2 regions of the Paenibacillus sp. TC-CSREp1 genome follow, and region 1 is predicted to be linked to the other one. Evidence: riboswitches for the same ligand, from Rfam matches in the RefSeq annotation. Region 1 holds a riboswitch; the other holds the start of a gene.
What was found. A riboswitch is a leader RNA that binds a small molecule or an ion and turns the genes downstream of it on or off. The one in region 1 is predicted to bind ZMP and ZTP.

Region 1 (14,977 bases):
GGATTTATGCCAAAAGAAGTTGCAGAACAGCAAGTAAAAGTGGTTAAACCTTATTATGACAATATGCCTGCTTCCGATCTGCGTGACGTGAACCTGATTGATGCTGGTCTGGTTTCCATGCAATTGATGCTCGCTGCACGTGCTCACGGTTATGACACCAATCCAATCGGTGGTTACGAAAAAGCTCAAATCGCTGAAACGTTTGGCATGGACAAAGACCGCTATCAGCCGGTAATGCTGATCTCGATTGGTAAATCGGCCAAAGAAGGTCACCCTTCTTACCGTCTGCCAGTAGACACAATTACAACCTGGGCATAAGTTCAAAAGTACATTTTTTCTAGAAAGACCCGGATTAAAGCACACTGATCATTGTTCAAATTCAGAGCTGCTCTTATTACCAATAACCAGCTTCACTTATTTCAATTCAATGGAGGTTTTTCACCATGATTATCATTCATGCACATCTGCAAGTACAAGCCGCTCAAGAGCAAGCTTTTCTGAACGCTGCCAAAGAATTGATTGCTGCAACACGCCAAGAAGAAGGCAACATCAGCTATGATCTTGTTAAAAGCACAGAACGTGAACAAAGCTACACGATGATCGAGCTGTGGAAAGATGAAGCTGCAACAGCGGCTCATAACTCAAGTGCTCACTTCCAGGCTTTTGTTCAACAAGCTGCAGCATTTATGGCTGCACCGATGAACGTAGAAGTATTTGCAGGCGAAGCAGTTAAACAGTAATCGTCTTAAAGAAATCTACGAAATACAAAGCCTCACATCTTGCAGAATCGCTTGGAATTCACCATAGGGTGAGTTTCAGGCGATTTTGCGTAATATAAAGCTGGAAAAGGTGCTCGTATTTCCCATGTCCCTCCTGAAATGATACAATGTTAGCATCTACATACAATTAACCATCTGGAGGTATATGCTGATGAATATGAAAAAAAGCTTGCTGTCAGGTTTTCTGGCTCTGGCTCTAACTTCCTCCCTGCTCGTCTCCACTAATGTAAGCGCAAACAATTCTGCTGAATCAAGCTCTCCACTCTCCTACTCTCTCGTAACCAAAGGATATGATTGGGGGCCTGGTGTTTACAAGATCATTTTGGATACAGGTACCACCATTCAAGGAAATTCACTGACCAAAGACACATTTAAGGTACTCGCAGAACGGAGTTATCCGATGATTAATTTTCAAACACAGCAAACGTATGATGGATCGGATAGCAGCAGCCGAACGATAGAGAAAGCCTTCCTTTCCGATAAAAATGGCAATCCAATCTCCATGTCCAGCGGCCAATACATTACAATTGAGATGAAAGTGCATCCCGATCTGATGACCGCCAGCCCGTTTATGTTCGATCTGCAGTCCTTTACCAATCGATATGTTGACCTGCAATATACGATCATTCAGCAAAAATCCCTTCAGGATCAGGCAGGAAATGTTATTGATTATTTGACAACAAGACCGGATACACCTCACACGATGATTGAGCAAGGTGTTGAGCCGTTTGACCTGACAGGCAAGTTCAAATACAAGGACTCCAAATACGGTGAGATTCAGCTGACTTATGCCTCATATATGCCTGAGACCAGCAAGAAAAAACCGTTGATCATCTGGCTTCACGGTGCAGGTGAAGGTGGAACCGACCCGAGAATTGCTCTGCTTGGCAACAAAGTAACCGCATTAGCTGATGAATCGATCCAGAAATATTTTGGGGATGCCGCTGTGCTGGTTCCTCAAACCCCGACCTTCTGGATGAATGACGGCACAGGGCAGTACACCAAGGATGGAAAGAGTATGTATACCAAGTCACTAACTGCTTTGATCAAACAATATGTTAAACAGCATGCTGCAGATATTGATACGGATCGCATTTACATTGGCGGGTGCTCCAACGGCGGATTTATGACCCTGAACATGCTGCTGGCCAACCCCGATTACTTCGCGGCTGCTTATCCTTCCGCTGAAGCATACGACGATTCCTGGTTAACCAAACAGGATATAGCCAAGCTGAAAAATATTCCGATCTGGTTCACAGCTGCAGGAGCAGATCAGACGGTGGATACATCCAAAACGTCAACAGCTACCTACAAACGCTTGATCGCTGCGGGAGCCAAAAATGTTCATTACTCCTATTTTGATAAAGTGTTGGATATGAGTGGGGTGTACTCCAAAGGCAACGGCGACAACGCTCCGTATGAGTACAACGGACACTGGTCCTGGATTCCTGTGTTAAACAACGACATCTCCAAGGACTTCAATGGCAAACCTGTCAAAATGAAAGGTAAAGCCGTAACGCTGATGGGGTGGCTGGCTAATCAGAAGAAATAACAGGCAAGTGCTTGTCCAGCTAGCAGGATGCGAAGAAGGGGCTAGCAGCACAAAATATTGTACGTAAAATGGGACGCAAGATCGTCGAGTAGAGTCCGGGAGCCGCATATGCGGCTCCTTTTCCACTATACCGGCTTCTGCTTATTGCATCACTACAGACCGCGTGCCGGAGGGATGCTTTGCGGATTGTTGAACACATTTTTCGGATCATATTTGGCTTTCACCCTACGTAATCTGGCGTAGTTGGCACCATAGTATACCTGCCCTGAATTTTTAATCCCCTGATCGGGAACGTTGATGTAAGAACCCTCGATATACGGCTGTAATTTCTTGCGAGTTTGACGAACAAGTGCGATATTTTTAGCGGCATGGGATGGCTTGAGCCACGTACTGTTCCATTCCACGTAGAACTTCTCTTTGCGCCAGAAGAACGCTGTTGATCTAGGTGATTTGCGGCTTACCGCTCCGCCCCAGTTGAGGAAATAGAATCCGCCTGGTCCCTCTTCCAGATTTTCCAAAAATGCTCGCATGGATTTAAACGCTTTGTCGGGGAATGGTTTTCGTCCAAAACCGGACGAGAACTGGTTGCTGAACCTTTGAGTCTCGATTGGATCAGGAAGCAATAAAAACTTTACAACTTCCGTATACGGTAACAACCGAACAATGGAGCTCGTCGGTGTGCCAACACTCGTAATTGGCTGCAATAGCCTGAGTGCCTCTGTTTTGGAGCCCAAGAACAGCCCCTCCATGATGACATTGCCACCCTTTTTCGGTCCGATGGACAATTCGCTGCCCAATCTGGTATCCACCGATGGAGCCCATTTCTGCCATACTTTAAGTACCTTCTCGAATTGAGCCCACGGCCAGGTGATTTTAAATACAGTAGCCTTCGCTGGAGCACGACGCACCTTGAATTTGTAACGGGTATACACTCCAAAGTTACCGCCGCCGCCTCCCCGTGAGGCCCAGAAAAGATCAGCATTGCGATGTTTATTGGCCCGAATCACTTTTCCGTTCGCATCCACCATCTCCACCTCAAGCAGATTATCACTGATGAGACCTATGGTGCGCTGGAGTGGTCCAATTCCCCCGCCCAAGGTAATTCCCCCGATTCCGACGGTTGGGCTGTCACCAAAAGGAGCAATGAATCCTTGCTTGGCGAGAGTATTTGCAATCCTTCCCACTCGGTTTCCTGTTCCAACAACAACCGTTCCATTTTTTTTGTCCAGCTTGATTGTATTCAAATCACTAACATCAATGACGATCCCACCGTTGACCTGCGACAGATTAACCTCAAGCGCATGTCTGCCACTTCGCGGCCGGATCGGAACGTTATTTTCACGAGCCCACTTGATGGCATTGGAGACATCTTTCGTTTTTTGGGCAAAAACAAATACTTTAGGATACCTGTCGGTATGCGGGTCCCAGTTTTTCCGCGCTGCTTCATAGCCCGGTTCCCCTTTAAAGATGACACGTCCAGTCAATTTTGTTTTTGACTTCACATATTCCACTCCTTACATTGTCGATTGTTAACAGTAATTCTGCATTAGGCATTTTATACTGTATGACCGACATCCGCGGAGGGAATGGGCGTAGACTGGCCAGAACGCAAAAAAATCCCCCCAGAGCCACTAACAGCCTGAGGGAATTTAATTTTGTTGTAGTGCGTTAGCCAGGTCCAGCGTGAGCGTTCACTGAACCGCCTTCGAAATCGGCATAGCTGCTTATGAGTTGTCCGGCTCAATCTTAATGAGCTTGCGCGGCTCCTGTTCTTTTTCACCGTACCAGAGCAGCACATCTGCTAACAGATCCATGATGCGAATAAAGCTTTTTTTATCAGCCTCCGTAATCTGGTCTGCCAGCTTGAAAATATCATCGAAACACAGCTCACGCACAAACGCAGTATATTTCATGTAGACCTCTCGGCCCTTGTCCGAAGGTTTGACGTAAATATCTTTGCGGTTGCCGCTTAAATGATATTTTTCGAGCAGCCCTTTTTCGGTCAGGTTTTTCACATTTTTGGAAAAGGTACTGCGGCTAACGCCCAAACGCGCGGCCATCTCGGACATCTTCTCTTCCTGATCCTCTGCCTCTAAAATATATTCGAGTGTCTGAATCTGAGCAGCAGAGAACGTCATATCTGTTCCGTAGCTTCGCTGAAGCTTGTAGGTGTTGGAGTAAGCATTGCCGTACTTGATGATCTTCTCGACAAGTTCGCGATGTTCACCCATCCAATCTAATTTCATTCGTAATCCCTTTCGTCCTCAAATTCTCTCTCTTTTACTCTACTGAAATCAGAGGCGTTTTTCAATCCATGCAATAGCTTCTTCAATGACTTCATCCCGTGCCGTTTCATTGAAAATTTCATGCATGAGATGGGCATAGATTTTCAGTGTTTTATCCTTTGAAGCGATATCTCCGTAAAAGTCCCGAGAATCCTTTTCGCTTACGAGTCCGTCATTCGCTCCATGCATCACCAGCACTGGATCAACAAATTGTTTGGCGTTCTCTTTAAGCCATTCCACGCCATAACCCAGGCTGTTAAACAAATCCACTGAGATCTGCTTCTCTACGAGCGGGTCATTGGCGTAAGCGGATACCACTTCCGGGTCACTACATACCCCGTTGCCGAGTTCGTTCGGGAAATATGTGCCTGCTGGCAGCTCCATCGGAAGTTCTCCAGCCACCTTTGTATTGTAACGGGTAAGTGCTCCCGACAACACGATGCCTTTCACTTTTCCCGGATATTTCGTTCCAAACGATGAAGAAGCAAAGCCGCCCATGCTATGTCCAATAATATACAGCGGAGTATCTCCGATCTCCTGCAGCACAGCCTCCACTACAGCATTCACATCATCAATCAAATGATGAAAGTCACTATAAAATGTGCGTGCCCCTTCCGATCTGGCATGACCCCGATGGTCGAAACGATATACGTTAAATCCGCGTGCATTCAGCTTCTCTGTCACATAATCATACCGGCTGGCATGCTCAGCCAATCCGTGTACGATGACTACCGCAGCCTTTGCATTCTCCACAGTATCCTTGCTGAAATAAAGCTGTGTACCGTCAAAAGATTGAAGCGTTGTTTCGATTCTAGTCATCGCATATCCCATCCTTTTTGTATTTTAATATCCATTATAAATAATATTGTTTCTCACAGAAACAATATATCATTCCATCATTCCATTTGTCCAGCATTTTTTGAAGCGTTTACATTTTGAGTTTTGAAGCTTTTCTATATGCATCGCATAGAACTGCAAATAAACCACTTCAATGTGAAGTGGTTTAAAAGTCAAATATGGTGCTCTTTTTACATTTCTTTTTGTACTACTTATTGCTGATTCATCTCATCAACAGCCGTTTTACCAGCAATCCGTCCAAACGTAAAGATATCCGTCAAGGCATTGCCACCTAAACGATTGCCTGCGTGAATACCGCCTGCGACTTCCCCCGCAGCATACAGATGTGCAATAGGTTGACCTTTTTCATTCAATACACGAGTTTGGGTGTCGATTTTGATACCGCCCATCGTATGGTGGACCGCCGGTTTTCTAGGCGTAGCATAGAATGGAGCCTTCTCCACTTTTAAGCTAAACGTATCCTTGTGGAATTCTGGATCAAAGCCCGCATCTACGTAAGAGTTATACTTATCAACGGTCGATCTGAGAACCTGAGGGTCCATACCCACTTTCACTGCCAGCTCTTCAATCGTATCCGCTTTAAACAGCGTACCTGCTTCTACCTGCCGATCTATTTTTTCCTGGCTGGTATTTGCGGCGGTTTTCTTGATTTCGTCATCCGCAATCAGATAAAATAAACTTCCTTGCTCAATCGCCGCTTTGGTTAAGACATCTCGTCCAGAGAATTCGTTGACAAACCGTTCTCCCTTTTTGTTAACAATGACGAAGTTTTCAGGCGGTACTTGCAGCCCACTGAAAAGCTCGCCCGTTTCCGGGTCAGCTACCGGCATCATTTGCGTGAAGCCCATGCCTGTCAGTGCGGCTCCTGCACTCTTGCCAAGCGATATTCCGTCACCCGTCATCGCGTAGGAATTCGTAGTTTTGATATCATCGTCAATATGGCTCCAGTACGTGTTATATTCCTTGAGCATCTGCGTATTTGCACCAAAACCACCACTGGCAAGCACAACCGCTTTTGCATGAACCGTAATTTTCTGACCGTTTACACCCGTTGCAATGACACCTGCAATTTTTCCATCTTCAATAATCAATTGTTTTACCGGGGTATCTGTAATAATTTGTCCGCCATTGTCTTCTACATATTTGCTAAGCGCAATGATAAATGCAGATCCGTAACTTTTGACAGGCTTGTGACCACGGCGCCACAGAGCACCTACTGGAGCAAATACGATGCTTTTATCATATTCAACACCGATATCCTCAAGCCATTGCACACTTTCCAGGGCACGATCGGTAAGCACTTTAACCAGATCATACTGTCCATAGATCGTGGTACCATTCAAGTCGGTTCGTTTGCCCCCGAAATACGTTTGCATTCTGTGCAGCAGCGGGGAATCGAATAAATAAGCCTTTTCTGTGCCAAACTTCTCCTGATATGCTGCAAATTCTGCTTTCAACGCATGGAAATCATCGATATATTCCGGATGAATCAGGCTTTCATCGGTACTTAACAGGTTCTCAATTGTTTGTCGTTCCCCCGGATTCTCACTAAATTGCTGCTGCCATACAGGGTCTGCCGCGTTAACAGGACCACCTGAACGGATCGTGTTCCCCCCAACAGCAGGATATTTCTCAAGCACAATTGCACTTGCCCCCTGCTGTAATGCGGTAGCAGCCGCACTGAGTCCTGCGCCGCCTCCCCCTACAACGACTACATCACAAGTATATTCCTCATCATCCTTCATCTGGCTGCTGGCAGGTTTTGGACGTCTTTTCAGAATGTCCGGGTTCACTCCGGCCAGTTTAACTGCTTTGGCGACACCGTTGATGACAGCGTTACTTGTCTCGGAAGCACCGGATAGCGCATCCACATTCAGCGTCTGTCCTTCAATGATTTTATTCGGGATTCTTACAAAAACGACATCGGCGATGCCTTCGGTTTCCCCCTGGGAATCAATATCAATACGTTCGATCCGATTTTCACTAAAGGATACCTTCATCGGCAGATTGCCGCTGTGACCGATCGCATTGACCTCATACACACCAGGCTTATAGGTGAACTCCTCTTCCTCATTGAGCTGATTGGAAATTTTGGCAAAGCGAAGGAATCGAAGGAAGCATACTTCCAGAAAATCAATCGTTCCTTCACTGTTCAGGTTTCCTGCTTCATCAAATGCTTTATGTGCACTACCAAGCAAAAACTCATATCCTGGCATCACGTTCGCTTCAACACCCGGTGCATCCAGAATTTGACGAAGATGCAGCTGTGCACGCGATGAACCCTGCGTTCCCTGTGACGCACCAATAATCATGACCGGCTTGCCAGCAAGCGGATGGATTTCAAAGCTCAGCCATTCCAGCAGGCTTTTCAGGGATGAAGGAATGGAATGGTTATATTCCGGAGTTGCAATAATCACGCCATCACTTGCTATAATTTTTTCGTTAAACGATTGTATAATTGCACTGTTCGTTTGGTTATCGGATTGATTAAACATCGGAACATCGGTAATATCAAGGATTTCAATGTCTGCTCTGGACTCAAAATGCTTTTGCATGAATTGAAGCAGCTTGCGATTATATGATTTCTTTGCATTTGTGCCAACGATCGCTATGATTTTCATTGTAGTTAGCCCCCTACTCTTGCCAGGAAAATTTTTTCGTTTTTTTCTTCAACGTCCGTTTTGACAGCAGCTCTGTTGTGATCTCCGTAAACAAAACAAACTCTCTGAAAATTTCCTCAAGCTCCGCCACTTTCTCAGCACTGATCAGACTGCCGCTGTTATCAAATGCACTCTGTGATTTTCCTAGAAGAAACTCGCTGCTTGGCATCATTCTCGCACCAAGTTCAGGTGAGTCCAAAATCTGTCTGAGATGCGCCTGTGCTCTGGAAGAACCAAGCGAGCCGTGGGAAGCACCCACGATCAGAACAGGCTTGTCTTTTAAGGTTTGAGTGGTATAACTGACCCATTCCAGCGCACTTTTCAACACAGCAGGAATCGCGTGATCATACTCTGGCGTAGCGATGATGATGCCTTCTGCTTTGGAGATTTGGTCCAACAACTGTTGTACCTTCTCAGGAATATCAGCTTCAGCTTCCTCCAGATCATCCTTTTCGATAAAAGCAGGCAAATCCTTGATTTCAAACAGGTCAATCCGGGCCTCACTGGCAAAATGCTTTTGCATAAATTGAAGCAGCGTACGGTTCGTTGATACATCCGAATTCGTGCCCACAATAGCTAAATAATTCATCGTAATCCCCTCTCTGTCATTCGAAAATCATGTTCGTCAATGTCAGACTCGATCTTTCGGCATAACCTTAACATATTAAAGCTCGAATGATCTAATAGTTATTCATTGCAGTTTGATAACCAATTTGTTATAATCAGCTCAAATTCAAAGTTTGTTATTTTTTTCACAAAGGGTGAGCGACATGTCTAAATTAGAATCACAGGATATTTTATGTTACATCGACAGCCTTTTGAAATACAGCAACTTTAGCAAAGCAGCCCAATCCCTTTATATTTCTCAGCCCTACCTGACCAAGGTAATCAAAAAAGTTGAAAGTCAGTTAGATTGTGAGCTGATTACTCGCAACAAACTTCCATACCGGTTAACCGAGCAGGGAAAAATCTATTATCAGTACCTGACTTCACTCGAACATAGCTACGCCAAGCTCATGAAAGAAATCTCATATGCATCAGATATCGGTAATAAAGTGTTGCGAATCGGGATTCTGCCTAGCCTGGGTTCTTATTTGACACCTCTTTTTTTACCGGCATTTTTACAGCTTCATCCTGCCTATAAGATTAATCTTGTAGAGGATCTGCCTGAAAAAAATGAAAAACGGATTCAAAATTATGAATTGGACTTCTGGATTGGGCAAAATTCGAGCAGTATTTCCCCAAATCTAAACTCATTTAGTTGGGGAAGGCACAGCTACCGGGCTGTCATTCCGCGCGGCTGTGAACTATACCAGAACAATGTTGCCGTCATCCCGGAGGGAACGCTTGATATCTCTACCATTCTGAGCCAACCGCTTGTGTTAACGTCCAAAGGCTCTGCCGTCCGTAAACAGATCGATCAATTACTTAGTGTGCACAAGATACAACCGAGCATCGTGATGGAAAGCAATGAAATTCACACGGTGTTGAAGCTGGCCAAACATAATATGGGCCTGACTATCATTCCAGAAAGTGTCCGGATTGACGAGTCTCCTTCGGATTACAATATCTACCCGATTCCGATTGATAAAATGAGTCTGGATTATTTTATAGCACATCATGGGGAAAGAAAGCTTACGAGTGTAGATCATGACCTTATCCATACTTTTCTGAATCATGGACAACAATGCGCAGTGTAGGAGGAAGTTGGCATGAAACCATATACGAGAACGATTCCACTCATGGGGACGAACATCTCCCTCTATATCGATGGCAAAGATGCTGAAGAGCTTGCCGAGGAAGCAGCGAATATGCTGATACATTATGAACAAGTGTTTAGTGCCAACAGTGAGCACTCGCAGCTTGCCATGTTAAAAAGAGCTGCCGCATCTCATCCGATACAGGTGGACAAAGAGCTGTATGATCTTATCCGGATCGGCAAAGCACACAGCATGCAAGAAGATTCATTTTTAAACATTGCGATAGGTCCATTAATCAAATTGTGGAGAATTGGTTTCCGCGAGGCACATGTGCCCCAGGATGCAGATATTAAAGCGGTGCTGGAGCTGTTGAATCCGGAGAATGTGCAGCTTGACGATGAGCGCCAGACGGTTCATTTATGCAAAAAAGGCATGGAGATCGACCTTGGCGCGATTGCTAAAGGTTATTTTGCCGATCAGGTTATGGCCTTTTTCAAGAAAAACGGTGTCGTCTCTGCAATGGTCGATATGGGTGGAAATGTGCTTGTTCATGGGGATTCCCCCTCAGGGTTCAGTCACTGGAAGGTTGGAATACAGAATCCCTTTCTCCCCCGGGGAAATGCAGCAGCATATGTTAGCATCCGGGAGCAGTCCGTCGTTACCTCCGGCATATACGAGCGGGTTCTGAACAAAGAAGGCCAGCAGTACCACCATATATTCAGCAGTACAACTGGCTATCCGATGGAAAGCAATATCGCTTCATTAACTATAATTGCAGACAAGTCGCTGGACTGTGACATCTATACGACCGAATTGTTCGGGTTAGATGCCGCCTCCATCATTCACAAGGTGAATCCTATGAAACATATCGAAGCCGCTGTCATTACAAAGGACGGAAACCTGGCCTACACCGACAATCTCAGGGGCAAAATCCATCCGATCTCATGACTAGCTTATTCCAACTAAAGTGTTTCGACCAATTTCTGAACCCTGAAGTGGGATATTAAATATACAGGACCTAAAATGTCTATTTTTCCGTCCTTGACACGCATAGCGCTCTCCTGTTCTGCCGCATAAACATTTATCTCTTTGGATAAGGGGAACAGGTAGCCTTCAGCAAACATGGCGTAGTCACGTTGAGCATGCGATTCATAAGCAAAAGCATTACAACTTAAACCCTCATAAATAACACTTGTTTTGACCTCAGGGATAGTGTCATTCGAAAATAACATTTTGCAGCCATGTTTAATGAACCAGCACTTGCACCGATGATCACGGCGTTGCTATTCTTGATTACATTCTATAATTCATATTTGGCCAGAAAGTCGTGCTGCTGAACAGGATCTCCACCGCATAAAAAAATGACTGAAGCGTTCTGAATGATTCGCTGGGCCTTTTCCTTCTGCACGGGGTAATCTATAAAATGAGTTTCATCGAAAAAAAGGTTTGCCTGAGTTAGCCATGTCCATTCCGTGATATCATCAAAGTTAACCTGCTCACCTTCATATTCAGAAGGCTCACCGCTAATCATAACAAGTGATGTTCTGTCTTGGATATCCTCGTGCAACCATTTAACCAGCTTCTCTGGGAAAAAATGATTAAACCAACTGAAGTAGTAATATGTCCTCAAACTTAATGACCTCCATATGTATAATTTCCTTCTGCTATTCTATGCTTATTTATCATCGGAGTTTGAGTGCGCATTGATATGATTTTACTTCTATAATTATCTGTTAACTAAACGTTTTAATAAACGTAACTCTATGGTAATCCATTGTAAAAAAATCCTTTTCATAAGCTACCTCATCAAACCCGATATGATTATAAAATTTTATAGTATCTTCATTTCCAACATGACCTAGTGTGTAAAGAATTATTTCTTTTTCATTCATTTTTTTAACTTTATTGCAAATTGTGCTCATTAGGGCGAGTCCGATACCTTGCCGTTGAACTCCCTTCTTTACTACCACGCCTACGATCTCGTAAAGACCTAACTCGTCATTGAATAAATAGCCTGCATGACCAAGGATATCATTATTACTGTCGATAGCAACGTAATAGGCATCTTCTTTGGTTACTTTCGCTATATCTAAAAATTCTGACCAACGTGCAGGGTATTTCTCAATAATAAACTTAGGAAACTGTAAGGGATATTCACTCATTATGGTTTCTATTTTATTTCGGTCCTTGTGTTCTAACAAACGGATACGCACACAAATCCCCTCCAAATTTAAGCCTTCTTCCAATCATATTCCATAATATTTGCCGTTTGTATTGCTCGTTCTTCGCCCAGTAATCGTTCTACAACGTATAACGCAGCATCCATGCCAGCAGATATTCCAGCGGACAATACAATCTTCCCATTATCCACATAACGAACATCTTCAATGATTTCAGTAGAAGCAGGGATGATTTCCCGTAATTCTTTCATCGCCAAACGATTGGTTGTAACCTTCAAACCGTCTAATACATTGGCTTTTGCCAAAATCAAGGCCCCAGTACAGACAGACAGTAAAATTTCTACATCATTGGACACGTCCCGAATCCAGCTCGTTATCGTTTCATTATTCATTTCTTTTCTTGAACCCCAGCCTCCAGGGATCACTAATATATCGGGATCAGGACAGTTATGAATCGTATAAGCTGGATTGATGCTCAACCCTCCCAATGCTTGGATCGGACCTTCCGTTTCCGCCACAGTGTACACATTGAAGTCCTGCCCTCTGTTACTTCCTGAAATAAAAACTTCAAATGGTCCTGCAAAATCCAAAGGTTCTACTTGTTCAAAAATGAATACTGCCACATTTCTTGCCTGCCGTACCTGTTCCATCCTATTCATCTCCCCCTAGAATAAATAAAAGCATTCGGTGTATGACCAAATACGTGGCCCAGGCGTACGGCTTATGAAATATGTGTTTGCTCGTGGTTCTCCACGTTTACGCCAGTAGCACATACCAAATATTTACTTCATTATAATCTGGAAATTTAGATGACTACAAGTGTTTTGGGCATTCGCCTGTATCCTTTGACCTATTCAGGCCCCGCTGATCTTATAGGATAATGTAGAGTATATATCAATCTTGAATAAGGGATGGGATGATAATGAGCACGCTTCAACCGGTTATCCATGTACTTCAGCATTCTTCTGATGAGAATGTGATGGAGCAATTTTTCGAGCACAAGTCGTTAATCTGGATTGATTGGAGAGAAGACGAAGGGGACGTCATCCAATACTTTAACGATCAACTGCCGGAATCGGATCAGATCAAGTGCGAGATAATCGACATCGACAAACCAAGAGGCGTTGATATTGTGTTAAGTTCGCACGATCGCAAGCTGACCATTCCGTTCGCTGATGATCGGACTGATCGAGACAGCGCTATTCGGGCTATGCAGGATATGATTGCTCCCCGGTATCAGATCCGATGGTTTATGGAGTCTTTAGGCAACGACACGTTAGCGTATCTCTTATTATCTACGGAACAGTGGGCGGAGCTTGAGAAGCAATTCGGAAAAGAAAAGCTGGAATTCCACTTCCAGCCGATAACAAGCGAAAGCGTCATGTTTTCCCTCGACATGGATGAGGTGTTCGGGCTAATAGAAACAAGGCAAAAAGCACGTACCTCTAAATAGGCAACGAAAACTCGTTAATACTTGTACGCTTAGTTCCCCAGTTTTCCAACTAAAAAACGCCATCACGTAATGTGATGGCGTTCCTTTTTGGAATGAAGCCCAGGAGGATTATTCGCTTCGTCTTCGCTCCATGTAGGCCCCCTATACTAATGTGCCAACATCAAACTCCATAAATTATAGATCATCACTGCTGCTTCTGCACGGCTAGCATTTTTCTTCGGCGCAAACTCATCGTTACCTACACCTTTTATAATGCCTGCTCCCTGTATTGCCTCTACCGCTTGCTTCGCATAGTTTGCGATGCTTGCTTCATCCTTGAAGGCTGCAGCTTCACTACTTGGTAACGCTAATTGGTTCATTTGTATCGCCTTGTATACCATAACGGCCATATCTTCTCGCGTAATGCTCTCATGAACTCCGAAGCTTCCATCTGGTTTCCCGTTCACAATCCCCAGCTTCTGCGCGGTTGCGATATTTCCATGGTACCATTCTCCTTGCTCCACATCACTAAAACTTGTCGTTGCGCTTTCATCCGATAACTCCAACATGTTCATCAGCATAGTAATGAATTCTGCCCTTGTCACCTGACCTTTCGGATTAAACTCGCCGTTGCCTACACCTTTTACGATGCCTCTTGCTCCCAATGCCGAGATCGCATCCTTCGCCCAGCCTTGGGTCACATCCTGAAAGCTTGTTGCAACATACGCTACCGTATACTTGCTTAAATCCGTTGGCTTGAACTCTACTTTTCCTGTCGCTGCATTGTATTTACCATTCGTCACAACTCTTAGCTCTCCACTGTCCTTCACTTCGTATACGATGACGTTGTTTGGATTTTCGTCGGCCTTTAATGTGTATGGCAATGCAATCACGAGATCATCTCTGCCATCAAACGGCGAAAGCTTCTTACCATCCATCGTTAGCTTGATATCATATACAACCTCACCGTTCAGCCCAGCTTGTGTTCCAGCTGGAAGTTGATCAGCCGCCATTTTCATCATCGACAATCCTAACGTTTTCCCCGCACTTGCTCCTGTTCCAAGGCGTTCGGTAGCCAACGTTACGACTGCTGAGCCTGTGTTGATCTCGATGCTATTTACTTTAGCGGTTCCACTTGTTAAGCGTGGATCTATTGCGAGCTCAATCGTTAGCCCGTTCAAGCTTTGATCACCTTCAACTCGCACCCTCAGCTTACTGCCTGTCGTTTGATCAAGCGCACGCTTCACCGTATCTGCACTTAACTTCACTTCAGAAGTGCCGCTCTCATTCACGACTGGCTTGATGTTTATTTGCCCGTTGTCCGTTACCACAGGTTCACTTTCACCTGTAGCTGGTGGTGCTGCAGGTGCAGAGATATTACCTCCACCACTTCCTTCACCACTGCTTGGTGCTTGTGGTGTTCCATCAACCAATGGTGTTACCGTTACCGTAGCGCTGGAGGATAAACCGCCATCGACTGTAGTTACTGTAATGGTTGCTGTTCCTGGTGCCACCGCCGTTACGCGACCTG
Region 2 (14,977 bases), on a different contig from region 1:
CTATCCATGATCAACTATAAGTTTATTCTGAAAAACTATTTGTATATTTACGGCGTAGGCATGCTGCTGCTTGTCTTTGTCATGTTTTTTGGTAAAGAGTATTATGGCGCCAAAGGCTGGCTATCCATCATGGGTGTAAGCTTGCAGCCTGCCGAGTTATTCAAGCTGTGCCTTATCGTTTTTTTATCCGCTATACTGGCGCGGAAGAAAAATCGGCCGCTGTATTTCGGGCGTGATGTGATTCCGATCTCGCTCTGCGTGTTGCCGCCGCTGCTGCTTGTGCTGCTGCAAAACGACCTGGGGAACGCCTTGAGTTATATTATTATCCTCATCGGACTGTTGTGGATTGGCAATATCAAGTTTATGCACGCTTTTATCGGCTTTATTATTGCGGTCGTGGCTTTTGTCGGCGGGATTCAGGCTTATATTCACTATCATGATGAAATTGTAAAATTTCTGAAGGACATTGGCCGTTCGCACTGGGCGGATCGGTTCGACCCGTGGCTGGTGCCTGATCAGACGTCGAGAGACGTATTGTGGCAGACGTATAATGCCAAGCTTGCGATTGGCTCGGGTGGCATCACAGGTAAAGGCTACATGGAAGGCACAACGATTCAATCCAACCGTGTACCACTTGCTTATGCGGACTCGATCTTTGTGCAGATCGGAGAAGAGTTTGGTTTTATCGGTGCCTCGGTGCTGCTGCTGCTGTACTTCATTCTGATTCACAGGATGGTTCTGATTGCACTGGAGTGTAAGGATCGCGCGGGACCTTATCTGATTGTCGGGGTCATTGCGATGCTGCTGTATCAGATATTCGTAAACATCGGTCCATTCATCGGTCTGATGCCGCTGACAGGTATTACACTTCCGTTTATCAGCTCGGGAGGAACCTCGATCATGATCAACATGATCAGTATGGGTATTGCGATGAGTATCAAGGTGCATACGGAGGAGAACGAGGACATTCTCGGATCGGCGGAACAACCGAGCATTACGGAACTCGTAATGAAACTCTTCAGACGCAAGCCCGCTCAGCAAGAACAGACGGAACAGTGAATATGAAGGCCAGCATTCGGCGTTTGAATTCACAGTGAGGCTTGTCTGCAAGTCCACGCTCGAAAATAGTTCGTTAAATAATCCATAGTAACCTTGGAACCACTCCTTCCAGCTTTTGATGGAGAGAGTTTCCAAGGTTTTTTATTTTTGTGTATAATCCATGTTTCCCGATCGTCACCCGGATTTCCATTCATGCTTTCAATTAGATACAATGGTAATATTGATCTTTATTGGAAAATGAAAAGCGGGATTAGGGGGATATTCAAGCATCATGTGGAAAACGGTAAAAAAGCTGGATGGTGTCATTCTGTTTGTACTGTTGTTGCTGATGGTTACGAGTGTGTTAGCGGTATACAGCGGAACACGTTTTGATCCCAAGCTGGATAGCCATCATGTGAAAACGATATATTTCTATATCGCTGGATTTATCGCTGTCATCGGCATTGGATTAATCAATTACAAGTTATACGTGAAATATGCCTTGCTTCTGTATGGGATAGGCATCCTTTTCCTCATCCTTGCGAATGTGCTGGGAAGTAAGGTGAATAACGCAAATGGCTGGCTGAAGATCAGCGAGAGCATTTCTTTTCAACCGGCCGAGCTGTTCAAAATGATTCTAATTCTGTTTCTCGCCCACCTCATCGTGAAGCGAAAGCGGGGGGAGTTGGGTTTTTGGCGGGATGTGGTGCCGATCGGATGCTGGACGTTTGTTCCGTTTGCGCTCGTCATGGCACAGAATGACCTGGGGAATGCACTGGGGTATGTGGTTATCCTGGTGGCTGTCCTGTGGATCGGGAACATCAAGCTAAAACATGCGATCATCGGGGTGACGATAATAGGTGCGATTTTAATCGGTTTTATCAAATCCTATACGTTCTACCATGATGAGGTATTTACCTTTTTGGAAAAAATAAAAAGAGAACACTGGGCCGAGCGCATTGATCCGTGGCTTGTTCCCGAAAAGGCGACAGCCAAAGCGATGTGGCATACGAAAAACGCAGGGCTTGCGATCGGATCAGGCGGGATCACGGGCAAAGGTTTTCTGGAAGGAACCTCTGTTCAAAGCGGACGTGTGCCGTATACCTACTCAGATTCGATCTTTGTGGTGATTGCGGAAGAATTCGGTTTTGTAGGCGCTTCGCTGCTGATCCTGCTGTACTTTATCCTCATTCATCGGATGGTGCTAATCGCGCTAGGTTGCAAGGATCGTGCAGGGCCTATAATCATTGTGGGCATTATTGGCATGCTGCTCTATCAGGTGTTTGAAAATGTAGGTGCGTTCCTTGGTTTGATGCCGCTAACTGGCATTACCTTGCCCTTTATCAGTTACGGGGGTACGTCTTTGCTGATTAATATGGCCTGTATCGGATTAGTCATGAGCATTAAGCTATATGGGGATGAGGACGAGGATGAACTGCTGCCGGAGCAGCAGGGTCCCACGCTGATGCAGCGAATCCGGAGTCTTGTAACACAGGGCAAAGGAAAAAGTCATGATGTATCTTAGACGAATCATAGACGTATTCTGGAGTATTTCGGTTTTTATGACACACACGCAGCTGAGATAGGATAGCAAGGAGGCTGGCAGGTTCGGAAGCGAACGTGTAACAGCCTCTTTGGATATTCGTTAAACGAGTTGTTGAGGTGTGACACATACTATGAAATTTTAATAGATTTGTGCGTATATCAGGTTTACTTCCTTCTCTACCGGGCATACTGATAGACATGAGAGAGTTGGCACCGTGATAGGATACCGAGCCGAGGGGGAGAACGGGATGAGCAGACCAATTGTGAAGCAAATCGGACTTATTATTGTATGTCTTATGATGGTCATTATGATGTGGGAAGGTCAGAAAACAGATGCGGCTGTAGCCGCTGCAGCGATTCCGGAGCAGTCGATCCGTTTGCGGATTCTGGCGAATTCCGATGCGACCGGAGACCAGCTTGTGAAACGTGAGATTCGGGATGCTGTCGTTGCGCAGATGGGAGAATGGGTTGGAGAGCTGGAGGACCCGCAAAGCCTGGAGCAGGCACGTCATGTGATTCGCGAGCATCTGTCCGAGATTGAGAATCGGGTGGGAGAAGAATTAAAACAACGCGGCCTGACCTATGATTATCAGGTGGAGCTGGGTAAGGTTCCTTTTCCAACGAAACTGTATGGGGGTACAGTGTATCCTGCGGGTGACTATGAAGCGGTGCGCATTACACTGGGAGAAGGCAAGGGGCAGAACTGGTGGTGTGTATTGTTCCCGCCGCTGTGTTTCATTGATGCAAGCACAGGAGATGCGCTGGCGAAGCCGTCCACAGTCTCTGCCGCAGCAGCGGATTCGGTAGAGGTGAAGGCATCCGTGCAGGGGGAGACGCCTGAAGCGAGATTTTTCCTCTGGGATGTGGCTGTGAAATTGTGGGATTGGGCAACAGGATTGTTCTCATAACAAGGTTAATAGTATACTTTTATGTGGGCATGAAATAGGGTGTTCGGCGGAATAAAGGGAGAAGCTTTGCAGCAGTTGTGCGGGGGCTTCTTTTTTTGATTTATGTTTGTTTGGGAGAGGCGCATCATGACCAGGCCAAACCTGAAATGCTGGAGATATGATATAATGATATGTACTGAAAATGAACCTACTTGACGTTTAGGGATGATGATATAGATGAACCGAGAGCATGAGTATAATGAATTACAACGCACCTCGTTAGAGGACAAACGCAGTTATATGGGGGCAGCACCGAATGAGAGTGAACAACGCACAGCCTATTGGGATGTCAGAGCGTTGTTGCGCTCGCAGGGTCAGGAAGGCATAACGCAAGACATAGAGCAAGACGTAGTACAAGAACAAGAGCATTCCCCGATTGCTGATGTGAAAAAGGGGAGCGCCGATCGTGAGGCGGCGCTCGTGGACTTGCAGGCAGCCGCGGCCTGCCTACGTCAAGGCGAGACGGTAGCCTTCCCGACCGAGACGGTCTACGGTCTCGGCGCAGATGCGCGCAGCACGGAAGCGGTGGAGGCGGTATTTGCCGCCAAAGGACGGCCGTCCGATAATCCGCTGATCGTGCATATCGCACACCGTGACCAGCTGCATGAACTGGTCACGGAGGTGAATGAGACAGCGGAAGCGCTGATGGCAGCCTTCTGGCCGGGTCCGCTGACGCTGGTGCTGCCGGTTAGGCCGGGGGCGGTATCCCCGCGGGTGACCGCCGGGCTGGATACGGTGGCCGTGCGCATGCCGGACCACCCGGTGGCTCTGCCACTCATCGCGGCGGCGGCCTGCCCTGTGGCTGCGCCAAGCGCCAACCGCTCCGGGCGGCCCAGCCCGACCCTCGCCGCACATGTGCGGGAGGATCTGGATGGCCGCATCGGCGGCATCGTGGACGGCGGCCCCACCGGGGTGGGCGTCGAGTCCACTGTGGTGCAGGCCGGTGACGACGGGACCGTCACCATCCTGCGCCCTGGCGGCATCACGGCGGAACAGCTGTCCGCCGTGGCCGCCCGTGTCGCCACGGACCCGGCGCTTCTCGCCGAAGGGGCCGCTGGCGACAGCACCAGCCCGGCGCCGCGCTCGCCGGGCATGAAGTACACGCACTACGCACCCGCAGGGGTGCTGTGCGTGGTGGAGGGGCCGCCCGCAGCGGTGGCGGCATGGACCCGCGCCGCCCTCGCCGAGGCGGCGCAGCGCGGAGAGCGAACCGCGGTACTGGCATTCGCCGAGCACGCGGAGCAGTACCGCGCCGATGCTGTGTTCTCGCTGGGCAGCGCCAGCGAGCTGCAGGAGGCTGCGCGCAGGCTGTACGCCGCGCTGCGCAGCTGCGATGAGCAAGGCGCCACATATATTGTGGCGGAAGCCTGCTCACGCGAGGGGCTGGGAGCAGCCGTCATGAATCGGCTGCTCAAGGCGGCGGGCAACCAACTCATCCAGGTTGATTGAGCCGCCGCTTCACCCCTGGCAATTCTGGCTGCTCAATTAGAAGATGGAAAGCTAACGATCCCCAGCGAGCTTATTTGTCCCGATTCGGGGATATTTGAAATCTAACGATCTCCAGGAAGCTTATTTCATTCAACATCTTGAAAAATGAGCCTCATCAAGCTGATTTCAGCAGAATAGCGTCTCTGGGAATCGTTAGCATTTTTCAAAGCCCAAAATTGCCGGAATAAGGCTTTTCCTGATCGTTAGCACTCCAAGTAAAGGGTGGTGCACTTGCACTAGCCATGGGTGTTTATATTTTATTATATTATTCATAACACGCTGATCCCATTAGACAGTTTGTTGTCAGGACATATAATCATGTCCAACGTTTATTTTCTTAGTACAAGACAGTGGTCATCGGGGGATTTTCAATGAAAGGAAAGAAATACACAACGACAGCTGAAGCTGCTAAATTTAGGAGATGCAGGATATCCATTTGGGTTGTATAAGCAAGCGTAATAACTCTGGCCAATTTTATATTAATAAAGACAACTCCCGAAATAAGGAAGATATTAGGCTTTGGCTGAGTGATCGTGTTTTCCCAAGGGACGTCAAGGGGCGAATCAAATATTAGAATCTCTTGGGTTATTCACGTATGATTCATGGGAGATTGCTAAAAAAAACACATGCCATAAGTCTGAACGATTTTTATTGGATGAGTGACAATCTGGAAGATACCTTTGAAAATATAAATAGTTACCATGCTGCTTTGGAGCATTTTAACGGTTTTGAAGATTTCGAAGAGACCAATGAAAAACTGCCTACACAGTGGGACAAATAATTTTTCTCATCATAAAAGGCTGTATGGGATCTCCGTTGTCTTCGTTTCCCCGCAAAGGTCATGTTTAGGTCCTTGTCCGCATATCGTGTACAAGAACCTTTATGCGACTTGGGGGAATGAAAATGTGGGATGTGTCTGCCCATGTGGGGCAGTTGGTAACCATTCTGATTATGGCGGTTGCGCTTGGTCTGGATGCGTTCTCGCTGGGTATCGGAATTGGCATGAAAGGCATACGGCTGCGGGATGTATTGAAGATTAGTACCGTTACCGCACTGTTTCATGTCATCATGCCGCTGGCGGGCATGTACATGGGCAAGTATGTCAGCTCCTTGCTGGGTGATATTACGAACTATGCGGCAGGAGGTCTGCTGGTGCTGCTGGGCGGTCACATGATTCTGAATGCGTTTCGCGAAGGGGAGACCAAGCTGGTGGATCATCGGTCCATGCTGGGTATTATTTTGTTTTCGCTCAGTGTCAGCGTGGATTCCTTCTCCGTTGGTGTCTCGCTGGGCATGTTCAGCAGTGATCTGGTCCTGACCATTCTGGCCTTTGGCTTCTGCGGCGGCTTGATGTCGATCATGGGTTTGCTGCTGGGACGCCGGGTAAGTCAGAATCTGGGCGATTACGGTGAGGCTGTAGGCGGGGCCATCTTGCTTGCCTTTGGACTTTTGTTTATATTTTAAAAATAAAACGGTTGAACGATAAGATAGGCATATCACATCTGGATCATATGGGGAGGCTATCACAATGAAACATATTTTGTTTGTATGTACAGGTAACACGTGCCGCAGCCCCATGGCAGAAGGGCTTTTGCGTAAACTGGCGGCCGAACGCGGCATTCAGGTCAATGTTCGTTCCGCAGGTGTGGCGGCATCCACAGGCATGCCGATATCCCGCCATGCTGAAGCTGTATTGAAAGACCATCAGGCAGAGGGACCGTCACAATCTACCCAGCTCAGTGCAGAGCTGATCGAGTGGGCGGATCTTGTACTGACTTTAACCCGGAGTCACAAGCAGCATGTCATGCAGGTGTTTCCCGATTCCATTCAGAAGACCTATACGCTGAAGGAGTATGTTGAAAATGACGAGCAGGTGCTTCATGACTTGGAAGAATTGGACAGCCTCTTTGCCGCACTGGAGATGAAGCGGGCATTGGGCCAGGAAATTCTGGCATCCGAGCGGGAGCGTGCAATCGAGATTCGGCAGCGCATTCCGAGCTTTGATATCTCGGACCCGTTTGGCGGCAGTCGGGACGATTACAATATTACGGCGGCAGAGATTCGTACAGCGTTATCCAAGCTGCTGGATAAGCTTGAATAAATCAGGCAGACAGAGGAACGATAGAGAAACAGAACATGGAATGTAAATTAATCGTTGATTTTAGAGTGGCGTTGATTTATGATGAAGGGGAAAACAGGGATTCGGTGTAACTGGCGACGAAGTGGGCACAACCACAATGGAGCACCGAAACAAACGGCCGGTCGCCTGGGCAAAAGAGCAATTCTGCGTTACCCGCAGACTGCTCTTTTTTTCGTCTTTCATCTGATTTTTCGCTATAATAGAACCTGAAATGCCATGCAGCGTATATGTAGAGCAAACAATTACTATATAAGCTGAACTCTTCATTTACAAGTTAAGGTTATTTTGTCATTGGAGTGGACTGTGTAAAATCTTTAGTTCAACTTGTATAGGTAGCGGGCATGATTTTATCGGGAGGCGATGGGATGACGATTGAATTGGATTCAGAACAACCCGGATTGCAGCAGCAAACCGCATCGATCCTGCGTGAACTGGCAATTGCCGGGAAGCTTGGCCCAGGTCACATCGTTGTGATTGGTACAAGCACAAGTGAAGTAGCAGGCAAACGCATCGGCACCAGCGGTGCGGTGGATGTCGCGCAGCAGCTGCTTGCAGGCGTTCGCGAGGTGCAGACGGAGTTTGGTTTCGACACCGTATTTCAGTGCTGCGAACACCTGAACCGTGCATTGGTAATGGAACGTGCGCTGCTGAATCGGCTTGGACTAACGGAAGTCGGGGCTGTACCTGTGCCTACGGCTGGCGGATCGATGGCTTCTGCGGCCTACCGTTCATTGTCCGAACCGTGTCTTGCTGAACATATTCAGGCTCATGCGGGTCTGGATATCGGGGAAACGATGATTGGCATGCATCTTCGCCATGTTGCCGTTCCTTTCCGTACAACACTTCGATACATCGGTGAGGCGCGTGTTACAACAGCACTTACACGTCCGAAGCTGATTGGCGGAGAGCGTGCGGTATACCGAATGGAAGAGCAACCAGATGCTACTTTCTGTGACTAACGTATAAAGCGTAATGATGTTTACACGTAAACGGAGAGTGCAACACCAATCTGGAGAAGTGGAGCGTTCACGTTTATCACCGGATTTCCCCTTTTTCAAAAGGGTTCAAAGAAATCCGGGGATAACAGTGATCGTAAGATGGTGATGCAATCGAAGTCAGGCGTGTAACCTGAAAGCTCGCTTTATAACTTCATTATAATTTAGGAGGAATTTAAACATGGAACAATTGCGCAAGAATGACCCTGCAGTACTGGAAGCGATGAATCTTGAATTGAAGCGTCAACAGAACAACATCGAGCTGATTGCATCCGAGAACATCGTAAGTGAAGCGGTAATTGAAGCACTGGGCTCCGTTCTGACTAACAAATACGCTGAAGGATATCCTGGCAAACGTTACTATGGCGGCTGTGAGCATGTGGATGTTGTTGAAGATATCGCACGTGACCGTGCGAAAGAGCTGTTCGGTGCAGAGCATGCCAACGTGCAGCCGCATTCCGGTGCGCAAGCGAACATGGCAGTATATCTGGCAGCATTGAAGCCTGGTGACACGGTACTGGGTATGAACCTGGCGCATGGCGGTCACTTGACGCATGGTAGTCCGGTTAACGCTTCCGGCTTGCTGTACAACTTCGTTGCTTACGGCGTACAGGAAGATACATTCCTCATTGATTATGATGAAGTTCGCAAAGCAGCCTTCAAACATCGCCCTCGTCTGATCGTAGCGGGTGCAAGTGCATATCCGCGTACCATTGATTTTGAAAAGCTGGCTTCCATCGCCAATGATGTTGGCGCTCTGTTCATGGTAGATATGGCGCATATCGCAGGACTCGTTGCAGCTGGATTGCATCCTAACCCGGTTCCGCATGCACACTTTGTAACAACAACAACACACAAAACGCTGCGCGGACCACGTGGCGGTATGATCCTGTGCCGCAAATCCTGGGCAGCTGCCATTGATAAAGCGGTATTCCCGGGTTCCCAAGGTGGACCGTTGATGCACGTGATCGCTTCGAAAGCTGTAGCATTTGGTGAAGCGTTGCAGCCTTCGTTTAAAACGTATGCACAAAACGTGGTGAAAAACGCACAAGTTTTGGCGGAAACATTGATCGCTGAAGGATTGAACATCGTATCCGGCGGTACAGACAACCACTTGATGCTGATCGATACACGCAGCGTGAACATCACGGGTAAGGAAGCTGAGCATGTGCTCGATTCCATCGGCATTACCGTGAACAAAAACGCGATTCCGTTTGATCCGACAAGTCCGTTCATCACCAGCGGTATCCGTATCGGTACACCTGCCGCAACATCCCGCGGTATGGATGAGAAGGCAATGGTGTCCATCGGTAAAATCATCGCTAAAACGCTCAAAAATCCAAAAGACACAGCAACACTTGATCAGGCACGCGCAGAAGTAACAGCCCTGACTGACCAATACCCGCTCTACACTGACCTTAAATACTAGTACTGTTACTTCAACTGCTAAAAAACATTGCTCGTGCTGTTTGTATTTGAAGGTTGTTAAAATGGAATACAAAATAACGAAGCGAGCAGAATGAGGCCGTAGAAGCGGAGCGTTCGCATTTATCCCCGAATTTTCACCTTTCCAAGGTGATTCAAAAAATTCGGGGATAACGGCGATCGAAGGAGCATTCTGGTGGCGGAGTGCCATTGTATTCAACATTTTACTATTCAAGTGACATAACAGCACGAGCAAACAGGACCGGATGGATCATTTTCCGGTCCTGTTTTTGTAGGATTTGCTTTTCTGTAATGATTAGTGCCCTTTGATGGTGTAATTCGGTGTGGGTGATGATATAATATACAGGATTTATCGGGCCTGTGAATGACGGCAAGGTATATTTGGAAATGCTTAACACATGAAGAAATTACCGGAGGGACAAAGGAATGGGAAAATTAGTAATATGTGATCACCCCCTGATTCAACACAAACTGACGTTTATACGCGACATGCGTACGAATACGAAAGATTTCCGTGAACTGGTTGATGAAGTAGCTACGCTGATGGCTTATGAAATTACAAGAGATGTGGAACTGGAAACGATTGACGTGCAGACACCTGTAGCAGCAACACAAGGAAAAGTCATCTCTGGCCGTATGCTTGGACTGGTGCCTATTCTGCGTGCAGGACTTGGTATGCTGGATGGTGTTGTGAAGCTTCTGCCAGCGGCAAAAGTTGGACATGTTGGCTTGTTCCGTGATCCGGAAACACTGCAGCCGGTTGAATATTACACCAAGCTGCCTACAGACGTGACGGAGCGTCAGCTGATTGTGATTGACCCGATGCTCGCTACAGGCGGATCGGCAATCGCAGCCATTGATGTGCTCAAAAAACGCGGCTGCACTCAGATCAAAATGATGAATCTCGTAGCAGCACCGGAAGGTGTCAAGGCAGTACAGGATGCTCACCCGGATGTAGATATCTATGTGGCAGCACTGGATGACCGTTTGGATGACCATGGATATATCGTGCCAGGATTGGGCGATGCAGGAGACCGTTTGTACGGAACGAAATAAGCATATTACATGCTGATGAGAAAAGGGGCTTTGCTTGAATGTCCAAAAAAATTAAAGTCATGACCATTTTCGGGGTGCGCCCGGAAGCCATCAAGATGGCTCCGCTGATTCTCGAATTGCAGAAACATCCCGAGTCGATAGAGTCGATTGTTTGCGTAACTGCGCAGCATCGACAGATGCTGGATCAGGTTCTTGAGGTTTTCGACATTCATCCCGATTATGATCTGGATGTCATGAAGGACCGCCAGACCCTGAACGAGATTACCATTCGCGTTCTTGGCGGCCTGGAGCCGGTTTTGCGCGAAGCGAAGCCGGATATCGTACTCGTTCACGGCGATACACTTACGACATTTGTAGCCAGCTATGCAGCGTTCCTGCAACAGATTCAGGTAGGACATGTGGAAGCGGGGCTGCGGACGTGGAACAAGCTGTCGCCGTATCCGGAGGAGATGAACCGCCAATTGACGGGTGTTCTGGCAGATTTGCATTTTGCACCAACGGATTGGTCTGCCTCCAACCTTGCCAAGGAAAATAAACCGGAGTCTAGTACCTACGTCACAGGCAACACCGTAACAGATGTGTTTCAATATACAGTACGGGAGGATTACAAGCACCCGGTACTAGATTGGGCACAAGGCAAACGCCTGGTGTTGATGACTGCTCATCGCCGTGAATCTCAGGGCGAGCCTCACCGCAACATTTTCCAAGCCGTCAAACGTATTGCTGACGAATTTGAGGATATTGCCATCGTGTACCCGGTGCATCCTAGTCCTGCTGTGAAGGAGCCGGCTCACGCGATATTGGGGAATCATCCCCGTATACAGTTAATCGATCCGCTAGACGTAGTGGATTTGCATAACTTTTACCCGCACACGCACTTGATACTGACCGATTCAGGCGGTTTGCAGGAAGAAGCGCCTTCGTTTGGTGTGCCTGTTCTTGTTTTGCGTGATACAACAGAGCGCCCGGAAGGCATTGAAGCCGGCACCCTGGAATTGGTAGGGACGGACGAGGAGCGTGTATATGAACGGACCAAAGCTCTGCTTACAGATGAAACGTTATATGCAAGCATGAGCCAGGCCGCCAACCCATACGGTGATGGACATGCATCGGAAAGAATTGTCAATGCGATTTTGCACCATTTCGGCGTAAATAGTGAGCGTCCGGAATCATTTCACAGAAAGTTCAAAAAATAATTCACATTTTCTGTTGGATTTATAGAGGGGATAGCATACAGTTAAACTGTACGGTTTACGCGGGTTTATGGGCTTTGAACGTCCATAAACCCGGCGTTTGCCCCTTTAAAACGCTAAAATCAATCAATTGACAAAGGCTCTCATCATTCAGTAAAATTAACTGGGATTGCAAGGGTGGCGTGGAAAATGGCCGATTCGAACAAACCAAATTCATCCCGTAACCATGATGATAAGGTATGGAAAGCAATGGGGCTCGTGACAGCTTTTGGAATCGAGATTGCTTTGCTCGCTGTTGCCGGATATTATGCTGGCTCGTGGTTGGACAAGACCATTGGAGGAAGCGGAATATGGATCGCCGTAAGCGTTCTCTTTTTTCTCGCAGCAGGTGGAGTAAGCATTTACTTTATTGCTAAAAAATTCATGGGGGAAAGTGATGAGTGAACTAGCCAGATATCGCAGATGGATGACCGTGTGTATTTTGACCATCCTCATGATCTGTTTTCTGATTGCTGCGTTGTTTCCCGCTATACAGACCATCGGGGTTGGAATTGCATTAGGCGCTGTAATCAGCTGGATTAATGCCTCGTATCTGGGACGTAAAGTGAGAATTATGGCAGATGATGCGGTCGGAGGTAATTTGAAAAGGGTGAATCTGGGTTTTTTGACAAGAGCAGCGCTTGCAGTGCTCGGTGTTTTTCTGGCGATGCAATTTCCGCAGTACTTCAATACATATGCGGTTGTAGGCGGCCTGTTTCTTGCACAATTTTCCCTCCTTTTTATAGGGATTATATTATCCCGTAACACAGAAGTTTAGGATTTAAACCGTATCGCGCGCGAGAAAGGGGTGAGAAAAATATGCATGAAGCTCCCATAATTGATTTGGGTGGATTCAGACTGGATTTATCAGTATTACTTATGCTGGTGGTGACTAGCTTAATTGTCTTTGTGATCTGTAAGCTGGCAACAAGAAACTTGTCCGTGGAGAACCCGGGTAAGCTGCAGAACTTTTTGGAATGGGCTATCGAATTTGTACGCAATCTGATCTCAAGTACGATGGACATGAAGAAAGGTCAGCACTTCCTTACTCTGGCAACCACGATGATTATGTTCATTTTTGTTGGTAATATGCTGGGGCTTCCTTTCGGGGTAGTGACTGGTATTACAGAACCAGACCAAGCCAAGATCGCGGGACAGCCGCTTGTTAGTGTAGTTGAAGCTTACAACACGGCACATGAGAAGAACCCGGAAGCTCACCCTCACATTGAAATCGCATGGTGGAAATCTCCAACGGCAGACTTGTCTGTCACAATGGGACTCGCAATCATTGCCTTTTTGATTGCTCACGGACTGGGATTGTTCAAGAATACCAAAGCGTATCTTAAACACTACTTCCAGCCACATTGGTTGTTCTTCCCGATTAATATCGTCGAGACGGCATCCAAATTGCTTACACACGGTATGCGTTTGTTTGCAAACATCTTCGCTGGTGAGGTGTTGATCTCTACCATCATGAAGTTGACGGCGTTCAAATGGATCGGTGCCATTGCGGCGATTCCGTTGCTGACAGCTTGGCAAGGATTCAGTATCTTTATCGGTGCGATTCAGGCCTTTGTCTTTACCGTATTGATGATGGTATACATTTCACAAACAGTTGAGTCACACGAAGAACATTAAGATTCAAGTCCAGACGGACTAGCTCTGCAGGACTGAACTATAAAATTTTACGATTATTCTAAGGAGGATATACAAATGGGAGCAATGGCATTATTGGCAGCAGCAATTGTTGCAGGATTGGGCGCACTTGGCGCAGGTATCGGTAACGGTTTGGTAATCAGCAAAACAGTAGAAGGGATCGCTCGTCAACCAGAAGCGAAATCCACACTGCAAACAACAATGTTTATCGGGGTAGGTTTGATCGAGGTATTGCCGATCATCGGTGTGGTACTCGCGTTCATGTTCTACGGCGCGGCTTAATATTAATGCAGGTTTGGCGGGGAAGGCCACAGCCCTCCGCGCCTTCTTTTTAGGTAGCGTCCGTTATATTTCGGAAGTGCAGCCTGAGGATATCTCCAGGAAGGAGTGAACAGATTGAATTTCGTATGGGAAAATACAGTTCTGGCGATTATCGCTTTTGTTATTTTATACTGGCTGCTTAGCCGTTATGCGTTTGGCCCGCTTTTCTCTATCATGGAGAAACGCCGTGAACTCGTAATGACGCAGATGAATGAGGCTGCGCAGACTCGTGAACAAGCTATGGCGTATGTTGAGGAGCAGAAGCAGGCTCTTGAGCAGGCGCGCAAGGAAGCCTACGATATCATCGAGCAGTCCAAACAAACAGGTAACAAACAAGCTGAAACGATTTTGGCAGATGCAAAATCTGAAGCAAATCGCTTGAAAGACGATGCGGTTAGAGAGATTCAAAGCGAGAAAAACAAAGCAGTTGCGGCACTTCGCAGTGAGCTTGGTTCTGCTTCGGTACAGATCGCTTCAAAACTGATCAAAAAAGAAGTTGAGAACGGTCCTGCACAGGAAGAGCTTGTGAACCAATACCTCAATGAGGTAGGGGGCCGACAATGAGCCGCGATACGATTGTTGCCAAACGTTACGCCAAAGCACTGTTTGAGGTTGCGCTTGAGCAGCAGCGAGTGCTTGAAGTTGAACAGGAACTTCATGCCGTTGTCCATGGATTGATCGGTGATGCCGATATTATCAAATTTATCGTATCTCCTAATATCTCGGATGAAGCCAAAAAATCAGTGATTCAGGCAAGTCTTGATGGCAAAGTGTCTGAGCCTGTCCTGCGTACGGTGCAGCTCCTCATTGAGCGTGGCCGTGTCGAGTTGCTGGAAGAGTTGTTGAGTGACTATGTGAAGATTGAAGGGGATTCCCTTGGAATTGCCGATGCTCACGTATACTCGACATATGCATTGAACGATGAAGAAAAAGAAGCGGTGGCTCGTGAATTCGGAAGCCGTGTGAATAAAAAGATTCGTATCGAGAACATTGTCGATCCTGCTCTGCTGGGCGGATTGAAAGTCGCCATTGGCGATACGATCTATGACGGCAGCTTGGCTGGCAAGCTGGAACGTCTTGAGCAGTCTTTTAACAGACGAGTACAGTAGATTG

Region 2: linked by a shared signal. The riboswitch ahead of ACQSGY_RS12345 (TIGR01440 family protein) and the one ahead of ACQSGY_RS14990 (DJ-1/PfpI family protein) in region 1 are both predicted to bind ZMP and ZTP.

What each region holds. Positions count from the first base shown of each region.
Region 1 is NZ_JBNOKM010000009.1:48,263-63,239, reverse strand. Features, by position in the region: gene ACQSGY_RS15055 (nitroreductase family protein) at 1-318, shown strand, start outside; gene ACQSGY_RS15050 (putative quinol monooxygenase) at 444-740, shown strand; gene ACQSGY_RS15045 (prolyl oligopeptidase family serine peptidase) at 931-2,331, shown strand; gene ACQSGY_RS15040 (FAD-binding protein) at 2,484-3,833, opposite strand; gene ACQSGY_RS15035 (MarR family winged helix-turn-helix transcriptional regulator) at 4,056-4,577, opposite strand; gene ACQSGY_RS15030 (lysophospholipase) at 4,626-5,435, opposite strand; gene ACQSGY_RS15025 (flavocytochrome c) at 5,666-8,095, opposite strand; gene ACQSGY_RS15020 (NADPH-dependent FMN reductase) at 8,109-8,723, opposite strand; gene ACQSGY_RS15015 (LysR substrate-binding domain-containing protein) at 8,905-9,834, shown strand; gene ACQSGY_RS15010 (FAD:protein FMN transferase) at 9,847-10,782, shown strand; gene ACQSGY_RS15005 (hypothetical protein) at 10,797-11,066, opposite strand; gene ACQSGY_RS15000 (hypothetical protein) at 11,135-11,365, opposite strand; gene ACQSGY_RS14995 (GNAT family N-acetyltransferase) at 11,568-12,080, opposite strand; gene ACQSGY_RS14990 (DJ-1/PfpI family protein) at 12,065-12,664, opposite strand; ZMP/ZTP riboswitch at 12,714-12,793, opposite strand; gene ACQSGY_RS14985 (hypothetical protein) at 12,937-13,467, shown strand; gene ACQSGY_RS14980 (immunoglobulin-like domain-containing protein) at 13,614-14,977, opposite strand, start outside.
Region 2 is NZ_JBNOKM010000007.1:119,888-134,864, reverse strand. Features, by position in the region: gene ACQSGY_RS12380 (FtsW/RodA/SpoVE family cell cycle protein) at 1-1,059, shown strand, start outside; gene ACQSGY_RS12375 (FtsW/RodA/SpoVE family cell cycle protein) at 1,331-2,563, shown strand; gene spoIIR (stage II sporulation protein R) at 2,832-3,491, shown strand; gene ACQSGY_RS12365 (L-threonylcarbamoyladenylate synthase) at 3,771-4,979, shown strand; gene ACQSGY_RS12360 (hypothetical protein) at 5,674-5,799, shown strand; gene ACQSGY_RS12355 (manganese efflux pump MntP family protein) at 5,922-6,482, shown strand; gene ACQSGY_RS12350 (low molecular weight protein arginine phosphatase) at 6,547-7,119, shown strand; ZMP/ZTP riboswitch at 7,216-7,297, shown strand; gene ACQSGY_RS12345 (TIGR01440 family protein) at 7,524-8,117, shown strand; gene glyA (serine hydroxymethyltransferase) at 8,335-9,582, shown strand; gene upp (uracil phosphoribosyltransferase) at 10,026-10,655, shown strand; gene wecB (non-hydrolyzing UDP-N-acetylglucosamine 2-epimerase) at 10,694-11,851, shown strand; gene ACQSGY_RS12325 (AtpZ/AtpI family protein) at 12,038-12,292, shown strand; gene ACQSGY_RS12320 (ATP synthase subunit I) at 12,285-12,665, shown strand; gene atpB (F0F1 ATP synthase subunit A) at 12,707-13,525, shown strand; gene atpE (F0F1 ATP synthase subunit C) at 13,601-13,825, shown strand; gene atpF (F0F1 ATP synthase subunit B) at 13,940-14,428, shown strand; gene ACQSGY_RS12300 (F0F1 ATP synthase subunit delta) at 14,425-14,973, shown strand.